DNA from 2 places in the Methylibium sp. genome. Region 2 is predicted to be linked to the other one. Evidence: predicted binding sites of a transcription regulator. Region 2 holds the regulator's gene; the other holds the start of a gene.

Region 1 (7,597 bases), 1.9 Mb from region 2:
AGCGAACCAGGTAGAACACCGCGTCGCGGTTCCCTTTGGCCCAGAGGCCGTCACCGGCGACATAGGCACGCACGCCGGACAGGATGTCGGAGCTGAGCTTGCTCAGGGAGACGAGGCCGACAACCACCGCCACCAGCAGGAACACGATCAGCGCGAGCTTGCGCGCCACCGCCAGGTCGCGCAGCGGCCTCAGCAGCCTGCGGTCGACCGCGGCACGTGCTTCCGTCGCCACCCGCTCGAACTGGGAGTCGGCATGCTCGCTCATCGACAGCCCGACAACAAGACGCCCCTGTGCGCCAGCACGCGAGCACCAAGCCACGGCCCACAGCTCGAGGCGTTCGAGTGAATTCGCATGGTGACAAGTGTGGCGCGGCACGGGCATGCACGCAAAGGTGCATGTGCACCCCCCGCTTTTGGGGGTGTCGGACTGGCTTGTGCCAGAACTCCATTGCAGCGATGACCCACGAAGCCGAAGTCGACCGCAGTGCTCGCTTCGTCTTCACGTTGCCGGCCCGACGCGACCGACGCCAAGGCAGCCGCCTGGTTCACGGTGTCGACGGCGCCGGCTGCAGTTCCTCCTTCGAGCACAACCGCTCGAAGGCGGCCTCGACCGCCGGCACGATCTGCCACATGTCGACCGGCTTGATCAGGTGATCGAGCGCACCGAGCGCCTTGACCTGCGCCACCGTCGCCGCGTCCGAGAAGGCCGACAGGAAAATGAAGGGCACATTGCCGTGCTCACGCAGGTGGGCGGCGACATCGAACCCGCTCTTGCCTTCCATTCGAATGTCGAGCAACGCCAGGTCGGGCCGGTGCATGTCTGCCTCGAGGATGGCGTCGTCGCCGTTGTCGGCGTCGATGATCTCGTAGCCGGCCTGCAAGAGGCCATGCGTCAGAGTCGCCAGTACCAGCCGGTCGTCGTCTACGACGAGGATCTTGCCCTTGCTGCCCAAAAAATCCCCTGTTTGTTCTTGCGCCTGAACGGCATTCTGAATGAAGACCGCATCGGCACCCGTCTCGATCATGACGGTGCGCCGACCCGGGCCGACAGAGTATCCAGGCGCGCGAGGCCTGGAGGACGCAGACTCACGCAGGCCAGCACGCCGCTGGCCTCGGCGGCGAGGCTGAACGAGGCGCTGCGCCGCGGCAGCAGCGCACGCACCAGGCCCAGGCCGTAGACACCGGCCGCGACCCGGTCGAGGCTGAAGCCCTCCGGCAGTCGGCCCTCGTTGCGAACTTCGATACGCGCTTCCTCGACCTGGCTGACAAGACTGCACTCGACGGTGCCGCTGCCATGCTTCAGCGCGTTGCCCAGCAGCTCGTTGAGCGTCAGTGCAATGGGAATCGCCTCGGCTTCGGGCAGGGCCCAGCTCGGTGCGTCGTGTGCCGGCAGGCTCACCACAATGGTCCGGCCGCTGCCGCGCTGCAGGCTCGCCGCGATCGCGCTCACGAGGCTCGCCAGTTGCACCGGCCCCTGCGAGCCGACCTGCAGACCGTAGACCTGCGCGATCGCCTGCACCTGGGCCGCCGCCTCATGGATCGCCGGCGCCACCTCGGGCTGCCGCTGCGCAATCTGGGCGAGCAGTCCGGCCACGCCCTGCAGGTTGTTCTTGATCCGGTGGTGCACCTCCTTGACCAGCATGTCGCGCTGCGCGATCGCGGCCTCGAGGCGGGCCGCCTGGGCCGCACGCTGCTCGGTCACGTCGACCGCCACCAGCAGCACCTCGTCGGGCGGCTCACCGGGCTGCCCGAGCGGCAAGAAACGCGCCTCCCAGACCTGCTCGCGCCCCTCGCGCTCGAAGCGGTACTCGCGCAGCGTGACCTCGCCACGGTCGCCGGCCTCGAGCGCGGCCTGCAGGTCGGCGCGGATCGACTGGCCATCGACCAGCAGCTGCAGTTCTTCGGGGCGACGGCCGACCAGCGCTTCGCCGGGCTGGCCTGCCACCGCGGCGGCCAGCGGGTTGACTTGCCGCAACTCGCCAGTGGCGGCATCGAACAACGCGATGGCCAGCGGCGCCAGATCGATGACGCGCTGCAACGAGGCCTGCGCCTGCGCACTGCGGGCCTCGGCCCGGCGGCGACGGTCGATGTCGAGCAGCGCGTACGTGAGCTGAGGTTGCTCGGCCTCTCCGGTAGAGACCACGTTGCCCACCACCCAGAACGCGCGGCCGTCACGCGCTTGCACGCGGCATTCGAAGCTGCTGCTGGGTATCTCGGACCGCAGACCCGGCGCCTCGAGCTGGGTCAGTGCATGGCGGAATGGATGCTGCGGATCGGCGGTCGCGACGCAGGACAGCGGCTGGTGCTGGAAATCGGCCAGGTCCCCGCCGAACATGCGCCGCGCCGAGCGGTTCATCCACTCGATGCCGCCGAGCCCCACGGTGACGATGCCGACGAACACCGAATCGAGGATCGCCCGCGTGAGCTCCGCCTGCTGCGTCATCGCCGATTCGGTGCGCTCGCGCTCGTCGGCCAGACGCTCCAGCTGCGCCTGCTGGCGCTTGAGGCGGGTGATGTCCGACAGCACCGCCACCACTTCGGCACCCGGCCCGGGGGCGCCGATGCGCCGGGCCGCCAGCGACACCCAATGTGGTCCGCGCTGCGGCAGCACGATCTCGATCTCCGTTTCGTAGACACCGGACTCGAGCAGCGCGAGCTCGGCATCCTCGGCCACGAGCCGGGCCTGCGGTTGGCCGGCGAACAGCTCGCGCACGCTGCACCCTGCCACCGCACCGGCACTCATGCCGAGCATGCGCTCGAAGCTGCGATTGCAACGCACCAGCGTGTTGCCGCGCAGGTAGGCGATACCGGCACTCGAGCTCTCGAGAATGCTGCTCAGCTCGCGCAGCAACTCCTCGCTGCGGGTGCGGCTGCGCTCCTGCTCGGTGACGTCGAGCGTGACCACCGATGCCTCGCCGCCGCCCTGCGGCCGCGCCGCGACGCGGGTCAGCAGCCACCGCATTCCCAGCTCAGGGTGGCGGATGGCGTAGCGTGCCTGGGCCGCCTCGCCGCCGCGCAGGGCTCGCTGCAGGCGCTCGAACTCGGGCAGGGAGTCGGGCAGCACCAGATCCCGCCCCACGCTGTCCAGCGCCACACCGACGCCGGCGGCGTCGACCAGTGCGCCGAGCTGGGCCTGTGCCAGGTCGAGCGCCTGCTCGACGCTCAGGTCCTCGATCACGGCGATGTAGCGCGGCTCGCTGCCACTGACGGCATCGGTGCAGCGCACCCTCGCCCGCAAATGGCGCGGGGACCGCGAGCGCGCCCCCGGCAATGCAGCGACCCAGCCACGCCGCTCGGCCGCTTCACCGCCTGGCAGCAGCTCAGCGAGGCTGCGCGGGCCGTGCCAGCCCAGCAGATCGTTCAAGCTCTGCGGCGCCTCGCTCAGCAACACCGGCACGCGACCCACGAGCGTCTCGAACACGGCGTTGCTGCGCAGGACCAGGCCCGCACCGTCGAAGGCCAGCATGCCGACCGGGCTCAGCTCGAACCATTGGTCGAGCTCGCTCAGCGAGCGCTCGGCACGTTCACGCGCGGCGTGTTCGGCGGTGCAGTCCTGCATCACCGACAGGCGCAGCACCCGGCCATCGGCATCGGCAACATGGCGCTGTGCGCCGCGGTACCAGCGATCGCGGCCCTGCACATCGATCAGGCGACGCTCCACGAGGGCGGGAAGCTCGGAGCCGTCATGGTCGGCGGGCAGTTGCTGCCGGGTCGACTCCCACAGCGCGTGATCCTCGAGCGGCACCAGCGCGAGCGCGTCCATCCCGACCAGGCGGCTGCGCGACCAGCCGGTGTAGTCGACGAAGGCCTGGTTGACGTCGACGATACGGTAGTTCTCGTCTTCCAGCGTGGCCGGGAACGGCGAGTTCCAGTAGAGCTGCCTCACTTCGGCAAGCGGTTGCACACCGGCTTGCATGGCGTTCGGCCCGCGCTCGCGTCGCCCCGGCGCAGGCAGGCGAAGCGCCCAGCGTTGCGCGCTGAGCTGGCTGAGCGCCGCATCGGGGAAACTGCTCAGGAGTTCGTCGGCACGCCCCTCCAGCACGTCCTGCACCCAGGACACCAGCCCGGCGTCGACCACCGGAGGCAGGTCTTCCAGCGGCATGCCCGGCTCGAACGGATACAGGCGCAGTGCGGGGGTGTTCGCGAACCGCACACGCCCCTGCCCGTCCAGCATCAGCAGCGGATCGGTCAGCGTGTCGAGAAAGCCATGCCACAACACCACCGCGTCGGCGGCGCTCACCTGCGGCGACGAGAAAGGAAGGGCAGTGGGAGTGACCAAAGGCACAGGCTCGGACAGCAACTGCTCATGCGGGCGGTGATGCCCAGCGTGTCTGGACTGCAGTGTACGGTCAAGGGGGGCTAACACCCGGGGGTGCGAGCCGCCGGATCGGGGGATGGCGGTCGGCGCACCGGGCCGGACCGTCTGCGGCGCCTCAGAGCGAAAGGAGCCGGCGCCGCTTTTGCGTCTGATCGATGTAGCGCTGCAAGGCCCGCTCGCCCTCGCCGCCGAGGTTGAGCATCTCGCAGCCGAGCCGTGCGCCCCTGGACTCGTGATGCAGCAGCGTGACGTGATGGACGATCAATCCGCTGTGCAGCCGCGTGTCGCCGTCCAGGTCGACCTGCACTCGCGCGAGCTGCACCCCGGGCTCGATCGGCGGCACGTCGTCGGGCAGGAACAGCGCCACGCCGCCAATGCTGACGTCGAGCACACGCAACGCCAGCTGCATGTCGGGCATCGCCGGGTGGCGCAGCGTGGCCGTCGGGCTGGTATTGAGCATCGGGCGCACGCGGTAGCTGCCGCGACGCTGGAAGCGGTAGACCTCGCGCGGAAAGCGTGTGTTCAGTGCGCTGGCACGGCCGCTGTGCACCAGCACCAGGTCGTGCAGGTCGAACTGCAGCTTGACGCTGTCGAGGTAACCCACCGCAACCACTTCGTCGCTCTCGAGCAGGCGCTGCAGCTTGATGTCGTCACCGTCGGCGCTCAGACACAGCAGGCCGCGTGCGGGGTCGAGCGCCCACACGGTGGTCGTGTAGCTGCCGCCCTCCGGCGAACTCAGGCTCAACAGCACATTGCCGTCGGCGCATTGCTTGAGCAGGCTCAGCACTTCGGCCGGCGAACCGACGCGGAACTCGCCCAGGCCGGCCGGCGATCCGCCCATGGCCTCCAGCGGCATCGGCAGGGTTTCCATCGCTCGCGTTCTCTCGTCTGAGGTCGGGGTTCGTTCGCTGCCGGTCAGTGCAGCATTTTCGGCCTGCCGGCGAGCAGGCGATCGAGGTCTTCGAGCCAAGGCTCCGCGAGTGTGCGCACCTCGGCATCGTTCGTGAGGATGCGCTTCATGATGCGGCTCTTGAGCTGGCGCTCGTCGGCGCCCAGCTCCCGGGTCGCGGCTGCCTGCTTGAGCTGCGAGATCAGCAGCGCGCAAGCGCCTTCGAGCTTGACGACCTGGTCCCAGTTGCCGCCACGGGCGGCTTCGAGCATCTGCTCGCTGGCCCGCTCGATGGCTTCGTAATAGTTCAGGAGTGCCGCTTGCATAAGGCCGCCTAGAAGGTGATGGGGTTCGTCGGAAGATCGTTCAGTAGCGGGAGTCTTCGACCGCGCCGCCGATGCTCTGCCACGCCGAACGCAGCGGCTCGACCAGACGGACGCACTCGGCCAGCGCCACCTCGTCGTTGTGCAGGTTCACGTGCGTCAGGCGGGAGCAGATGTAGCCATACAGGGCATGGAGGTTGGACGCCAGCTCGCCACCGGCGTCCAGGTTGAGACCGGCCTTCAGGCCCTCATCGACGATGCGAACCGCGCGGCCGATGCTGCGCCCCTTGAGCTCGACATTGCCCGCCTGCAGCGCGCCGCGCGCCTGTGCGATGGCATCGAGGAGCGCGTCGAACAGCAGGCCCACGAGCTGATGCGGACCGGCGGTGCTGACCCGGGTCTCGACGCCGACAAGGTGGTACATGCTGCTGCGCGAACTGAAGCCTTGGGAACGGTTCGTCGTGGGAGGTGTGAACATCGCGCGCTTTCGTTTCGGGGATGCCAGAAATATCGGCAAACTGTCTGGCGACTTGAGTCCCCCCCCCTCGATCGGGTGGTCGATGCCGCGCGGCATCGGCAGGCTGGCGGCGCCGGCCCGCAGGCGGCCTCAGCCGCGCGTCACTTGCTGCTGCTCGACGAAGTGAGCCCGGCGAGTTGCTGCGTCACGTAGCTGCTCAGCGCATTGAGCTTGGACATGTTCGCATCCATCGCGCTGTACTGCTGGACCAGGCGCTGCTGGTACAGATCCACACGGTCATTCAGGCGGGCCTGATTCTCGGTGTTGTTGGTGATCTGCTTGCGCAAGCCCTCGGTACGCGTGGTGATGGCGCCATCGGCGCCGAGGATCGAGGTGGCCAACAGTGCGTAGCGCTTGGCGAATCCGTTGTTGGTGGCATCCAGCGTGTCGTAGTTGCTGAAGGCCTTCTTCGTCTCCTTCAGATTGGAGAGCGCGGCAGTGACTTTGGTCTGGTTGACCTGCAGCGTGCCATTGCGCTGGAGCTCGAGTCCCAGGTCGGACAGCCGCGGGAAGCTGGCCGAGGCGCCGGAGGGCGAGTTGAGCACCGAACGCAGGCGCCCCTGCAGGCCGGTTGCCGTGCTGTCGCCCTGCAACGGACCGCCGGTCTTGCTCGCAGCGTCGTACTTGGTCTGGTCGCCCAGGTAGGTGGACAGGTCGCTGTAGGCCTTCGCGAAATCGGTGATGGCCTTGTTGATGGCATCGGTATCGCTGCTGACCGACACGTCCACCGGGCCCGTTGTGACCTTGCCGAGCTGAATGGTCAATCCGTCGACCGCGCCGCTCAGCACGTTGGTCGCGGAGGTGACCTCGATGCCATTGATCGTCGCGAGCGCGTTCGCGCCCGCCTGCGAATGCAGCATCTGCGCCGCGCCCGTGGTGGGATCGTAGGCGAAGCGAGACAGGCCGGCCGCGTCGGTGTTGCCGCCGTCGTCGTCGGCCGCGGTAATGCGGAACCCATTCTCCAGGCCGGTGTCACTGGACCGAATGGCCAGCCGCGAGCCCGAGGCGTCCGTCACGATGGAGGCCGAGACGCCGGCGCCGGCGGCGTTGATCTTGTCGCGCAGCGTGCCCAGCGTGTCGGTCGCCGTCACGGTGATCGCGAGAGGCGTGGCGCCGGCCTTGGCGGTGAACGCGGTCCGCCCGGTATCCCAGGCGCCCAGTTCGACGTTGAGCGTGCCGGAGCCGACCAGGTCGGTGGTGTTGGCGAATCGTGCGCCGCTCACGACACTCTGGCTGGTGGCCAGCGCCTGAACGCTGACCGCGTAGCTCCCGGTGGCGGCAGCGCCGGTCGCCGTCACCGCCATGGCAGTGGTATCGGCAGACTTCGCGCTCACCTGGGTCCACAGCGCCGACCCCGACAGCTTGTTGCTGGCATCCTGAACGGCCGAGAAGAGACTCTGGATCTTGCCGTAGGAGGACACCTTGGTCTGCAGCGTGCTCGCGTCGGTCTGCATCTGCTTGAGCGGCTCGCGCTCCAGCGCGACGAGCTGCGTCACGATGGAGTTGATGTCCAAGCCGCTGCCGATGCCGAGCGAGGTGATTGACGCCAT
Region 2 (7,597 bases):
TTTCCTGCCGCCGTCGGTGCACATCCGCGACAACCTCGAGCTGCGCCCCAGCATGTACCGCCTGACGCTGCGCGGCGCCGTGATCGGCGAGGGCGAGGCCTTCCCCGGCATGCTGATGGCCATCAACCCGGGCCACGTCGGCACGCCGCTGATCGGCACCACCACCACCGACCCGGCCTTCGGCCTGCCCGCCACCTGGATCGAGGAACGCCAGCGCGAAGCGGCGCAAATGGCCGGCTATACGGTCGTTGATTGCTCGACCGTGGTGGCGACCCACCTTTCACACTTGATGCAAGTGAATGCAGCCCGCCTGCTGGGTCGCGTGGAAACGCAGCAGCTGGTCGAGCATGTGACGAAATTGGCACCCAAACTCATCGAAGACGTGGTCCCGAAGATGGTCTCGATCGCCACCCTCCAGAAACTCCTCCAGCTGCTGCTGGAAGAGGGCGTGCACATCCGCGACATGCGCTCGGTGGTGGAAGCGCTGGCCGAGCACGTCGGCGCCAACGCCAACCTCGCCAACGACCCGCAGGAGCTGGCGCGCCGCATCCGCGTGGCGCTGGCCCCGGCGATCGTGCAGCAGATCTACGGCCCGGTGAAGGAGCTCGAAGTGATCGCGATCGAGCCCGACCTCGAGCGCCTGCTGTCGCAGGCCCTGACCTCGCAGAACGGCCCCGTGCTCGACCCGAGCATGGCCGACATCCTGACCCGCTCCGCCGCCGATTCCGCCAAGCGCCAGGAAGACCTCGGCCACCCGGCCTGCCTGCTGGTGCCGGACGCGATCCGCGTGCCGATCTCCCGCTTGCTCAAGCGCGCCGCGCCGCGCCTGCGCGTGCTCTCGCACAGCGAGATTCCCGACACGCATTCGATCCGCATCGGCTCGATCATCGGCGCCGCCGCCTGATCGCGCCCCCTGACAGACCCCGACCCAGAGGCTCCGCATGAACGTCCAACGCTTCACAGGCCGTACCTCGCGCGACGCGATGATCAAGATGCGCCAGGCCCTCGGCGACGACGCCGTGGTCCTGTCGACCAAGCCCTGCACCGAAGGCATCGAGATGCTGGCGATGGCTCCCGGCGCGCTGGCCGCTGTCGAACAGCGGGCGGCCGCGCAGCAACAGGCCGCCGCGAAGCCCTCCGCCAAGCCGGCCAAGTCGCCCAAGCCCGCGGCCCAGGCCGCCCTGGCGGCGGAGGTGCAGAAGGACGTGGCGCAACTGACGATGAGCACGCTGTCCTTCCAGGACTACGTGCGCGAGCGCATGCTGAAGAAGCGCGAGGCCGCCCTGCGCGGCGATGCGCTGCGCGGCGATGCGCTGCGCGACGAGCGCACCGAGCCGACGCTGGCGGCCGCGCCGATGGCGCCGGCCCGCGCCGCAGCGCAGGCAACGCAGTACGCCCAGGACTTGGACAGCGACCCGGTCGAGACCGCGGTCGACGCCGTGCACCACCGCATCGCCAGCCAGCGGGCGGCCATGCCGGTGCTGCGCGAGCAGGTCGTCTACGGCCCGGCGGCGGCAGCCGCCGAGCCGGTCTTGCGCGAGGCGCAGGCCGACGCGGCGATGCTCAGCGAGCTGCGCTCGATGAAGGGCCTGATCGAGGAACGCTTCGGCGCGCTCGCCTTCATGGAGAAGCTGCAGCGCGAGCCGGCGCAGGCCAAGCTGACGCAGAAGCTGCTCGAATGCGGTTTCTCGCCGGTGCTGATCCGCAAGCTGGTGGCCGGCATGACGGCCGACATGGGCGACGAACAGGCCTGGGCCGCCGGCGTGCTGGAGCGCAACCTGATGACCGGCGAGCGCGAGCTGCCGATCGAGGACCAGGGCGGCGTGTTCGCGATGATCGGCGCCACCGGCGTCGGCAAGACCACCTCGACCGCCAAGCTGGCCGCGGCCTTCGCCACCCGGCATGGCGCCGCGAACCTCGGCCTGATCACCCTCGACGCCTACCGCCTCGGTGCGCACGAGCAGCTGCGTGCCTACGGCCGCATCCTCGGCGTGCCGGTGCATACCGCCCACGACCGCACGGCGCTGGAAGACCTGCTCGAGCTGCTGTCGGCCAAGAAGATGGTGCTGATCGACACCGCCGGCGTCGCGCAGCGCGACAGCCGCACGCGCGAGCTGCTCGACATGCTGGCCCACCCGTCGATCAACAAGCTGCTGGTCGTCAATACCGCGGTGCAGGGCGAGACCATCGACGACGTGATGCTCTCCTACCGCGCCGCCGCCTGCAAGGGCATCGTGCTGTCCAAGCTCGACGAGGCGGTGAAACTCGCGCCAGCGCTCGACGCGGTGATCCGCCACAAGCAGAAGATCGTCGCGGTGGCCAACGGCCAGCGCGTGCCGGAAGACTGGCACCGCCTGTCGGCCCAGGCGCTGGTGCACCGCGCGCTGCGCGCCACCGGCAGCCCGGCCTACCACTTCGATGCCAGCGAGATGAACCTCGTGTTCGCCACGCCGCAGATGACGGAGCGCCGTGCCGTACCGGCCGGCCGCGCCTGAACTTCCTGCCTTAGCCGACTGCTCCCGCCATGTCCACCGACCGTCTGCGCCACGCCTACCGTCCCGCGACCGACAGCTGGTATGCCCAGCTCGACGAGCTGCCAACCGACCCCGCGCCTTCGGTGGCGCACGCGCCGGCCGACCAGGCCCAGGGCCTGCGCCGGCTCTTCACCAGCCGCACGATGCGTTGCATCCCGGTGGTCTCCAACCCGGGCATCGCCTTCGGCGGCGCACTGCTGGAGCGCCTGTGCAGCGCCTACGCCGAGCAGGGCCTGCGCACCCTGGTGGTCGACGCCGGCGAGAACGCTCGGGCCCCGGCCGAGTTGGCCAGCTTCGATCTGGCCGAAGGGGTGGAGGTGCTGAGCCCGCACGTCAGCTACCTCGCGGCACGCGGTCTTGCGTTGCGCTTCGTGGACGCCGGCGGCTCGACCTCCAGCTTCTTCGATGCGATTGCCGACGCTGCGCCCGATGTCGACGTGCTGCTGGTGCACGCCAGTGCCGCCGACCTGGCGCGTCTGTTCGCCCGCCGCGTGCAGGAGCTGCAGGCCGGCGCCGTGCGTCCGATCGTGCTGTGCGACGAGCAGGCCGACAGCGTGACGCATGCCTACGCCGCCATCAAGCTGCTGGTCACGCGCGCGGGCCTGATGGCGCACGACCTGCTGTTCAGTGCCGTGCCCGACTCGCCGCGTGCGGCGCAGGTGGCCGAGCGCCTGGCGCGCTGCGCCGACGATTTTCTCGGCGCCGCGCTGCACGACTGGGTTGCGGTCGACCCGACCGAGGCGCCGACCGACGGCCCCAGCCTGCGTCTGAAGCGGCTGGCGCGCGAGCAACTGGCCTGCGCACTGCCCTACACCGTGAGCGACAGCGTGTTCGGCGCACTGGCGGGCGAGATCGGTGCGCGTTCCGCGCTGCCGTCGCTGACGCCGCGCCACGGCGCACGCTCGCCCTGGTCGCGCTGAATCCCCGAACGAAGACCGAACCGCCGAATCTGCCTGGAGCCCGTCATGTACACCGCCACTGGTCGCCTTGAAACCAACGCGATGATCAAGCAGTACAGCCCGCTGGTGCGCCGTCTCGCGCACCAGATGATTGCCAAGCTGCCGGCCAACGTGGAGATCGACGATCTGATCCAGGTCGGCCTGATCGGCCTGACCGACGCCATGACGCGCTTCGACAGCGCGCAAGGCGTGCAGTTCGAGACCTTCGCCACCCAGCGCATCCGCGGCGCGATGCTCGACGAGCTGCGTGGCAGCGACTGGATGAGCCGCAGCAACCGCAAGCAGCAGCGCGACATCGAGACGGCCGTGCACAAGCTGCAGCAGCAGCTCGGCCGCGCGCCGGCCGAGAGCGAGATCGCCAAGCAGATGGGCCTGTCGCTGGCCGACTACCAGGAGCTGCTGGGCAAGGTGCGCGGCACCCAGCTGGTCTACCTGGAGGACATGTCGGGCGACGACGGCGACAACGATTTCCTCGACCGCCACGTGGCCGACGAGAACGAGAACCCGCTGGGCCTGCTGCAGGACCACCGCATGCGCCTGGCGCTGATCGAGGCGATCAAGACCCTGCCGGAGCGTGAGCAGTTCGTGATGAGCATGTACTACGAGCAGGACATGAACCTGAAGGAGATCGCGGCGGTGCTCGGCGTGACGGAGTCGCGCATCTGCCAGCTGCACAGCCAGTCGATCGCGCGACTGCGCGCGAAACTGCGCGACCACTGAGTCCCCTAGAACAGATCCGAGACAAGAGGCGATCATGCTGTCCCTTTTCAAGAAGACCCACACCCTGCAGCCCGCCGCACCGGCATCCGCCGAGGCGCCCGCACCCGATCTGCACCAGGCGGTGCAGACCATCGCCAAGGCCGCCTCGCGTCTGGGTCGCGACGCGGCCGAGGTGCGCGGTTTGATCGAGGACAGCAACCAGGTCAACCAGCGGCAGGTCCAGGCCCTGCAGGCGCTGGGCAGCCAGCTCGGCGAGGTGCAGCGTGCCCAGGGTGGCATCGGCACCACCACCACCGAGAGCCTGCAGGCCGTGGAGCGCGCGCGCGCCGCGGTCGAGCAGGTCGGCACCGAGGTCGGCGGCATTGTCGACACGCTGCGCCAGGTGGCCGCCGCGGCCGGGCAGATCACGCAGATCGCGCTGCAGACGCGGCTGGTCGCCTTCAACGCCTCGGTCGAGGCCGGCCGTGCCGGCGAGGCCGGCCGCGGCTTCGGCGTCGTGGCCGACGCGGTGAAGGACCTGTCGGCCAAGGTCGAGGCCTCCTCGAAGCAGATCATGAGCACCGTGGCCGAGCTCGACCAGCGCGTCGGTGCGCTGGCGCGCGAGATCCAGCTGCGCGAGGGCGAAGCGCCGCAGGGCGCATTCCACCGCGCGCTGGCCGAGGTTCAGGGCGGCGTGGGCAGCATCAGTGCTGCCGCCGAACAGAGCCGCGCCATCTGCGACGGACTGAACGAGCAGCGGGCCGCCATCGACCGCGAGATGCAGCGCTCCAGCCAGACGCTGGCCAGCGCCACGGCGCGCAGCGAGGCCTTCCTGAAGGTCAGCGAGAACATGATCGAGATCGTGGCCGATTGCGGGATCGACACCGACGACACACCCTACATCCACGGCGTGCAGGAGGCAGCCGCGCAGATCGCCAAGCTGCTGGAAGACGCGCTGCGCACCGGCACGATCGGCACGGCGGAGCTGTTCGACGAGCAGTACCAGCCGATGGCCGGTACCAACCCCGCGCAGCACACCACGCGTTTCGTCGCGCTGGCCGACCGCTTGTTCCCGCAGGTGCAGGAACGTCTGCTCACGCTGAACCAGAAAGTCGTCTACTGCATCGCAGTCGACCGCAACGGCTATGTGGCCACGCACAACCGCCAGTACTGCAATCCTCAGCGCAGCAACGACCCGGTGTGGAACGCCGCGAACAGTCGCTACCGTCGCATTTTCAACGACCGCACCGGCCTCGCGTCGGCGCGCAACACCCGGCCCTTCCTGCTGCAGACCTACCGGCGCGACATGGGCGGCGGCAACTTCGTGCTGATGAAGGAGGCCGCAGCGCCGATCACCGTCAACGGCCGGCACTGGGGCGGGGTGCGGCTGGCCTTCCAGTTCTGACCCGGCCTGCTGCCGCGACGGCGCCCGGGAGGGCGCCGTTTTGCATGGGCGAGCGCCAAGCCCGGACAGTGCGCAGGTGCATTGCGGCGCAGCGCAGGAAGGCGCACAGAATGCCCCGCATGAAGCGATCGATCCTGCTCCTGCTGGCCCTGATGGCACTGCCGTGGGCCGCGTTGGCCTATTCCGAAGCGACGCCGGCGGCCGCGACCAGCCAGTTCACCTTTGCCTGGCCCCTCGGCGAATCCGCGTTGAAGCCCCGCGGCGCCAGCACGCGTGGCGTGCCCGTCGAACTCGACACGGCACCGGGCGAGGCCTGGAAGCGCCTGCGCGAGCCGGGCCTGAGCGACCGCGAACGGGACCGCCGCGCGATCCTCGCGATGGCCGGCCCTTACCGGGTGAGCTTCGACTTCCTCGAGGTGCTGCGCTTCGATCCGGCCCTGAAGCCGGATGCGCCCTACCAGAGCTGGGGCACCGAGATCGTGTTCGTGTCCGAGGACCGCGGCGACTTCATCGCGCTGCAGCACGTCCTCGTGATGCGGGTGCAGATGGAAGGCGGTCAGGTCAGCGAGCCGATCGTCGTGCGCCACTGGCGGCAGGAATGGCGCTACCAGGCCGACAGCCTGCTCGCCTACGAAGGCGCGAACACCTGGGTGCGCCGGCCGGTGCCGGCCGGCGAGCGCCCGGGCAGCTGGGTGCAGAGCGTGCTGCAGGTCGACGATTCGCCGCGTTACGCGGCGCGCGGGCGCTGGGTGCACGGCGACAGCTTCTCCACGTGGATCGGCGACGAGACCTGGCGCCCGCTGCCGCGACGCGAGTTCAGCGTGCGCAGCGACTACCAGGTGCTGGTCGGCACCAACCGCCACACCATCACGCCGAGCGGCTGGCTGCAGGAAGAGAACAACCTCAAGCTCGCGCTCGGCGAGGGCGGCCGGCCGCGCACGACCCTGCCCTACCTGGCGCGCGAGTACGGCATCGCGCGCTACGAGCGCATCACCGGCCACGACTTCAGCGCGGGGCAGACCTACTTCGATCGCACCGAGCCGTTCTGGGCCGAGGTCAGGGCGGCCTGGCGCCGGGTCGGCAGCACCCGGGGCCGCTTCGCGCTGCGCGCGCCGGTCGACCAGGGTGGTCTCTTCACGCCGTTCTTCGACTACGCGCAGGAGCTGGTCGAGGGCAAGCGCTTCGATGTGCAGGACGCTCGAAGCTTCATCGAGCGGACCCTGGCGGAGCGCTACCTGGTGCAGGCGCAGGCTGCGCAGTGAGTGGCGGGTGGGCTCCCCTCAGCGCGGAAGGAGCTTCCGAAGAATATTAGGAGGAGGGCCGGGCGCCAGCCCGGCACGGGGGACATGAACGCAACACAGCGACCCGGCTCAGCGCCCTGGATGCGTTCGTATGCAATCCCGTATCAGGCCTTCAGCACGCCGCTGTTCGCGGCCAATGCCGCCGCGCCGCGCGCGTTGTAAACCGCTGCCTCGCGCGGGATCAGCACTTCGATCGCGCGGTCCAGTGCGGCGGTGGCGCGGGCCAGGGTGTCGCGTTGCGAGGCGACCTGGCCGCTGGCCAGCGCCAGGCGCCGACGCAGTGCCGGGGGCACCGGGCCACGGTTGCGGCTGAAGCAGTCGAGTGCGTTGGCCAGGGCGCGCTGCAACTCCACGGCAGCCGTGTCGACCCCGTGGTTGTCGCGCGCGAGCAGGGTCTGCGCCAGCGCGGCGAGGCGCTGCTCGACCGCCGCAATGGCCGTCTCGAGCAACTGGGGCGCAGCCGCCGGAGGTTGGGCGGAGCTCGGATCGGTCTGCATGGGCTGGCGTGGCGGTAGGGGTTCGGGCGTGTGGCGCAAGGCGCTCTCAGCGCTTCACGGCGTCGAGCATTTCCTGTGCGTTGGCAAGCAGCTTGTCGGCGATCACGTCGGCGTTCACAGTGAACGAGCCGTCGGCGATGGCCTGCTTCATGCGCTCGACCTTGGCGGCATCGAACTCGGGCGTGCCCGCACCGGCCAGCAG

Evidence for each region. The regulator FliA, encoded in region 2, starts transcription of late flagellar genes. The targets are predictions, from matches to a motif close to CTAAAGTTTNNNNNNNNNNNGCCGNTA.
Region 1: the regulator FliA is predicted to act here: its motif matches at 6,039-6,065, upstream of fliS (flagellar export chaperone FliS).

Annotation. Positions count from the first base shown of each region.
Region 1 is NZ_OZ257250.1:97,726-105,322, reverse strand. Features, by position in the region: gene ACQY9S_RS00505 (response regulator) at 1-265, opposite strand, end outside; gene ACQY9S_RS00500 (response regulator) at 546-1,025, opposite strand; gene ACQY9S_RS00495 (PAS domain S-box protein) at 1,022-4,240, opposite strand; gene ACQY9S_RS00490 (flagellar brake protein) at 4,434-5,189, opposite strand; gene ACQY9S_RS00485 (flagellar protein FliT) at 5,234-5,533, opposite strand; gene fliS (flagellar export chaperone FliS) at 5,574-6,008, opposite strand; gene fliD (flagellar filament capping protein FliD) at 6,149-7,597, opposite strand.
Region 2 is NZ_OZ257250.1:2,758,422-2,766,018, reverse strand. Features, by position in the region: gene flhA (flagellar biosynthesis protein FlhA) at 1-904, shown strand, start outside; gene flhF (flagellar biosynthesis protein FlhF) at 942-2,495, shown strand; gene ACQY9S_RS12905 (MinD/ParA family ATP-binding protein) at 2,525-3,454, shown strand; gene ACQY9S_RS12900 (RNA polymerase sigma factor FliA) at 3,500-4,213, shown strand; gene ACQY9S_RS12895 (methyl-accepting chemotaxis protein) at 4,248-5,597, shown strand; gene ACQY9S_RS12890 (DUF6607 family protein) at 5,717-6,859, shown strand; gene ACQY9S_RS12885 (hypothetical protein) at 7,003-7,395, opposite strand; gene flgM (flagellar biosynthesis anti-sigma factor FlgM) at 7,442-7,597, opposite strand, start outside.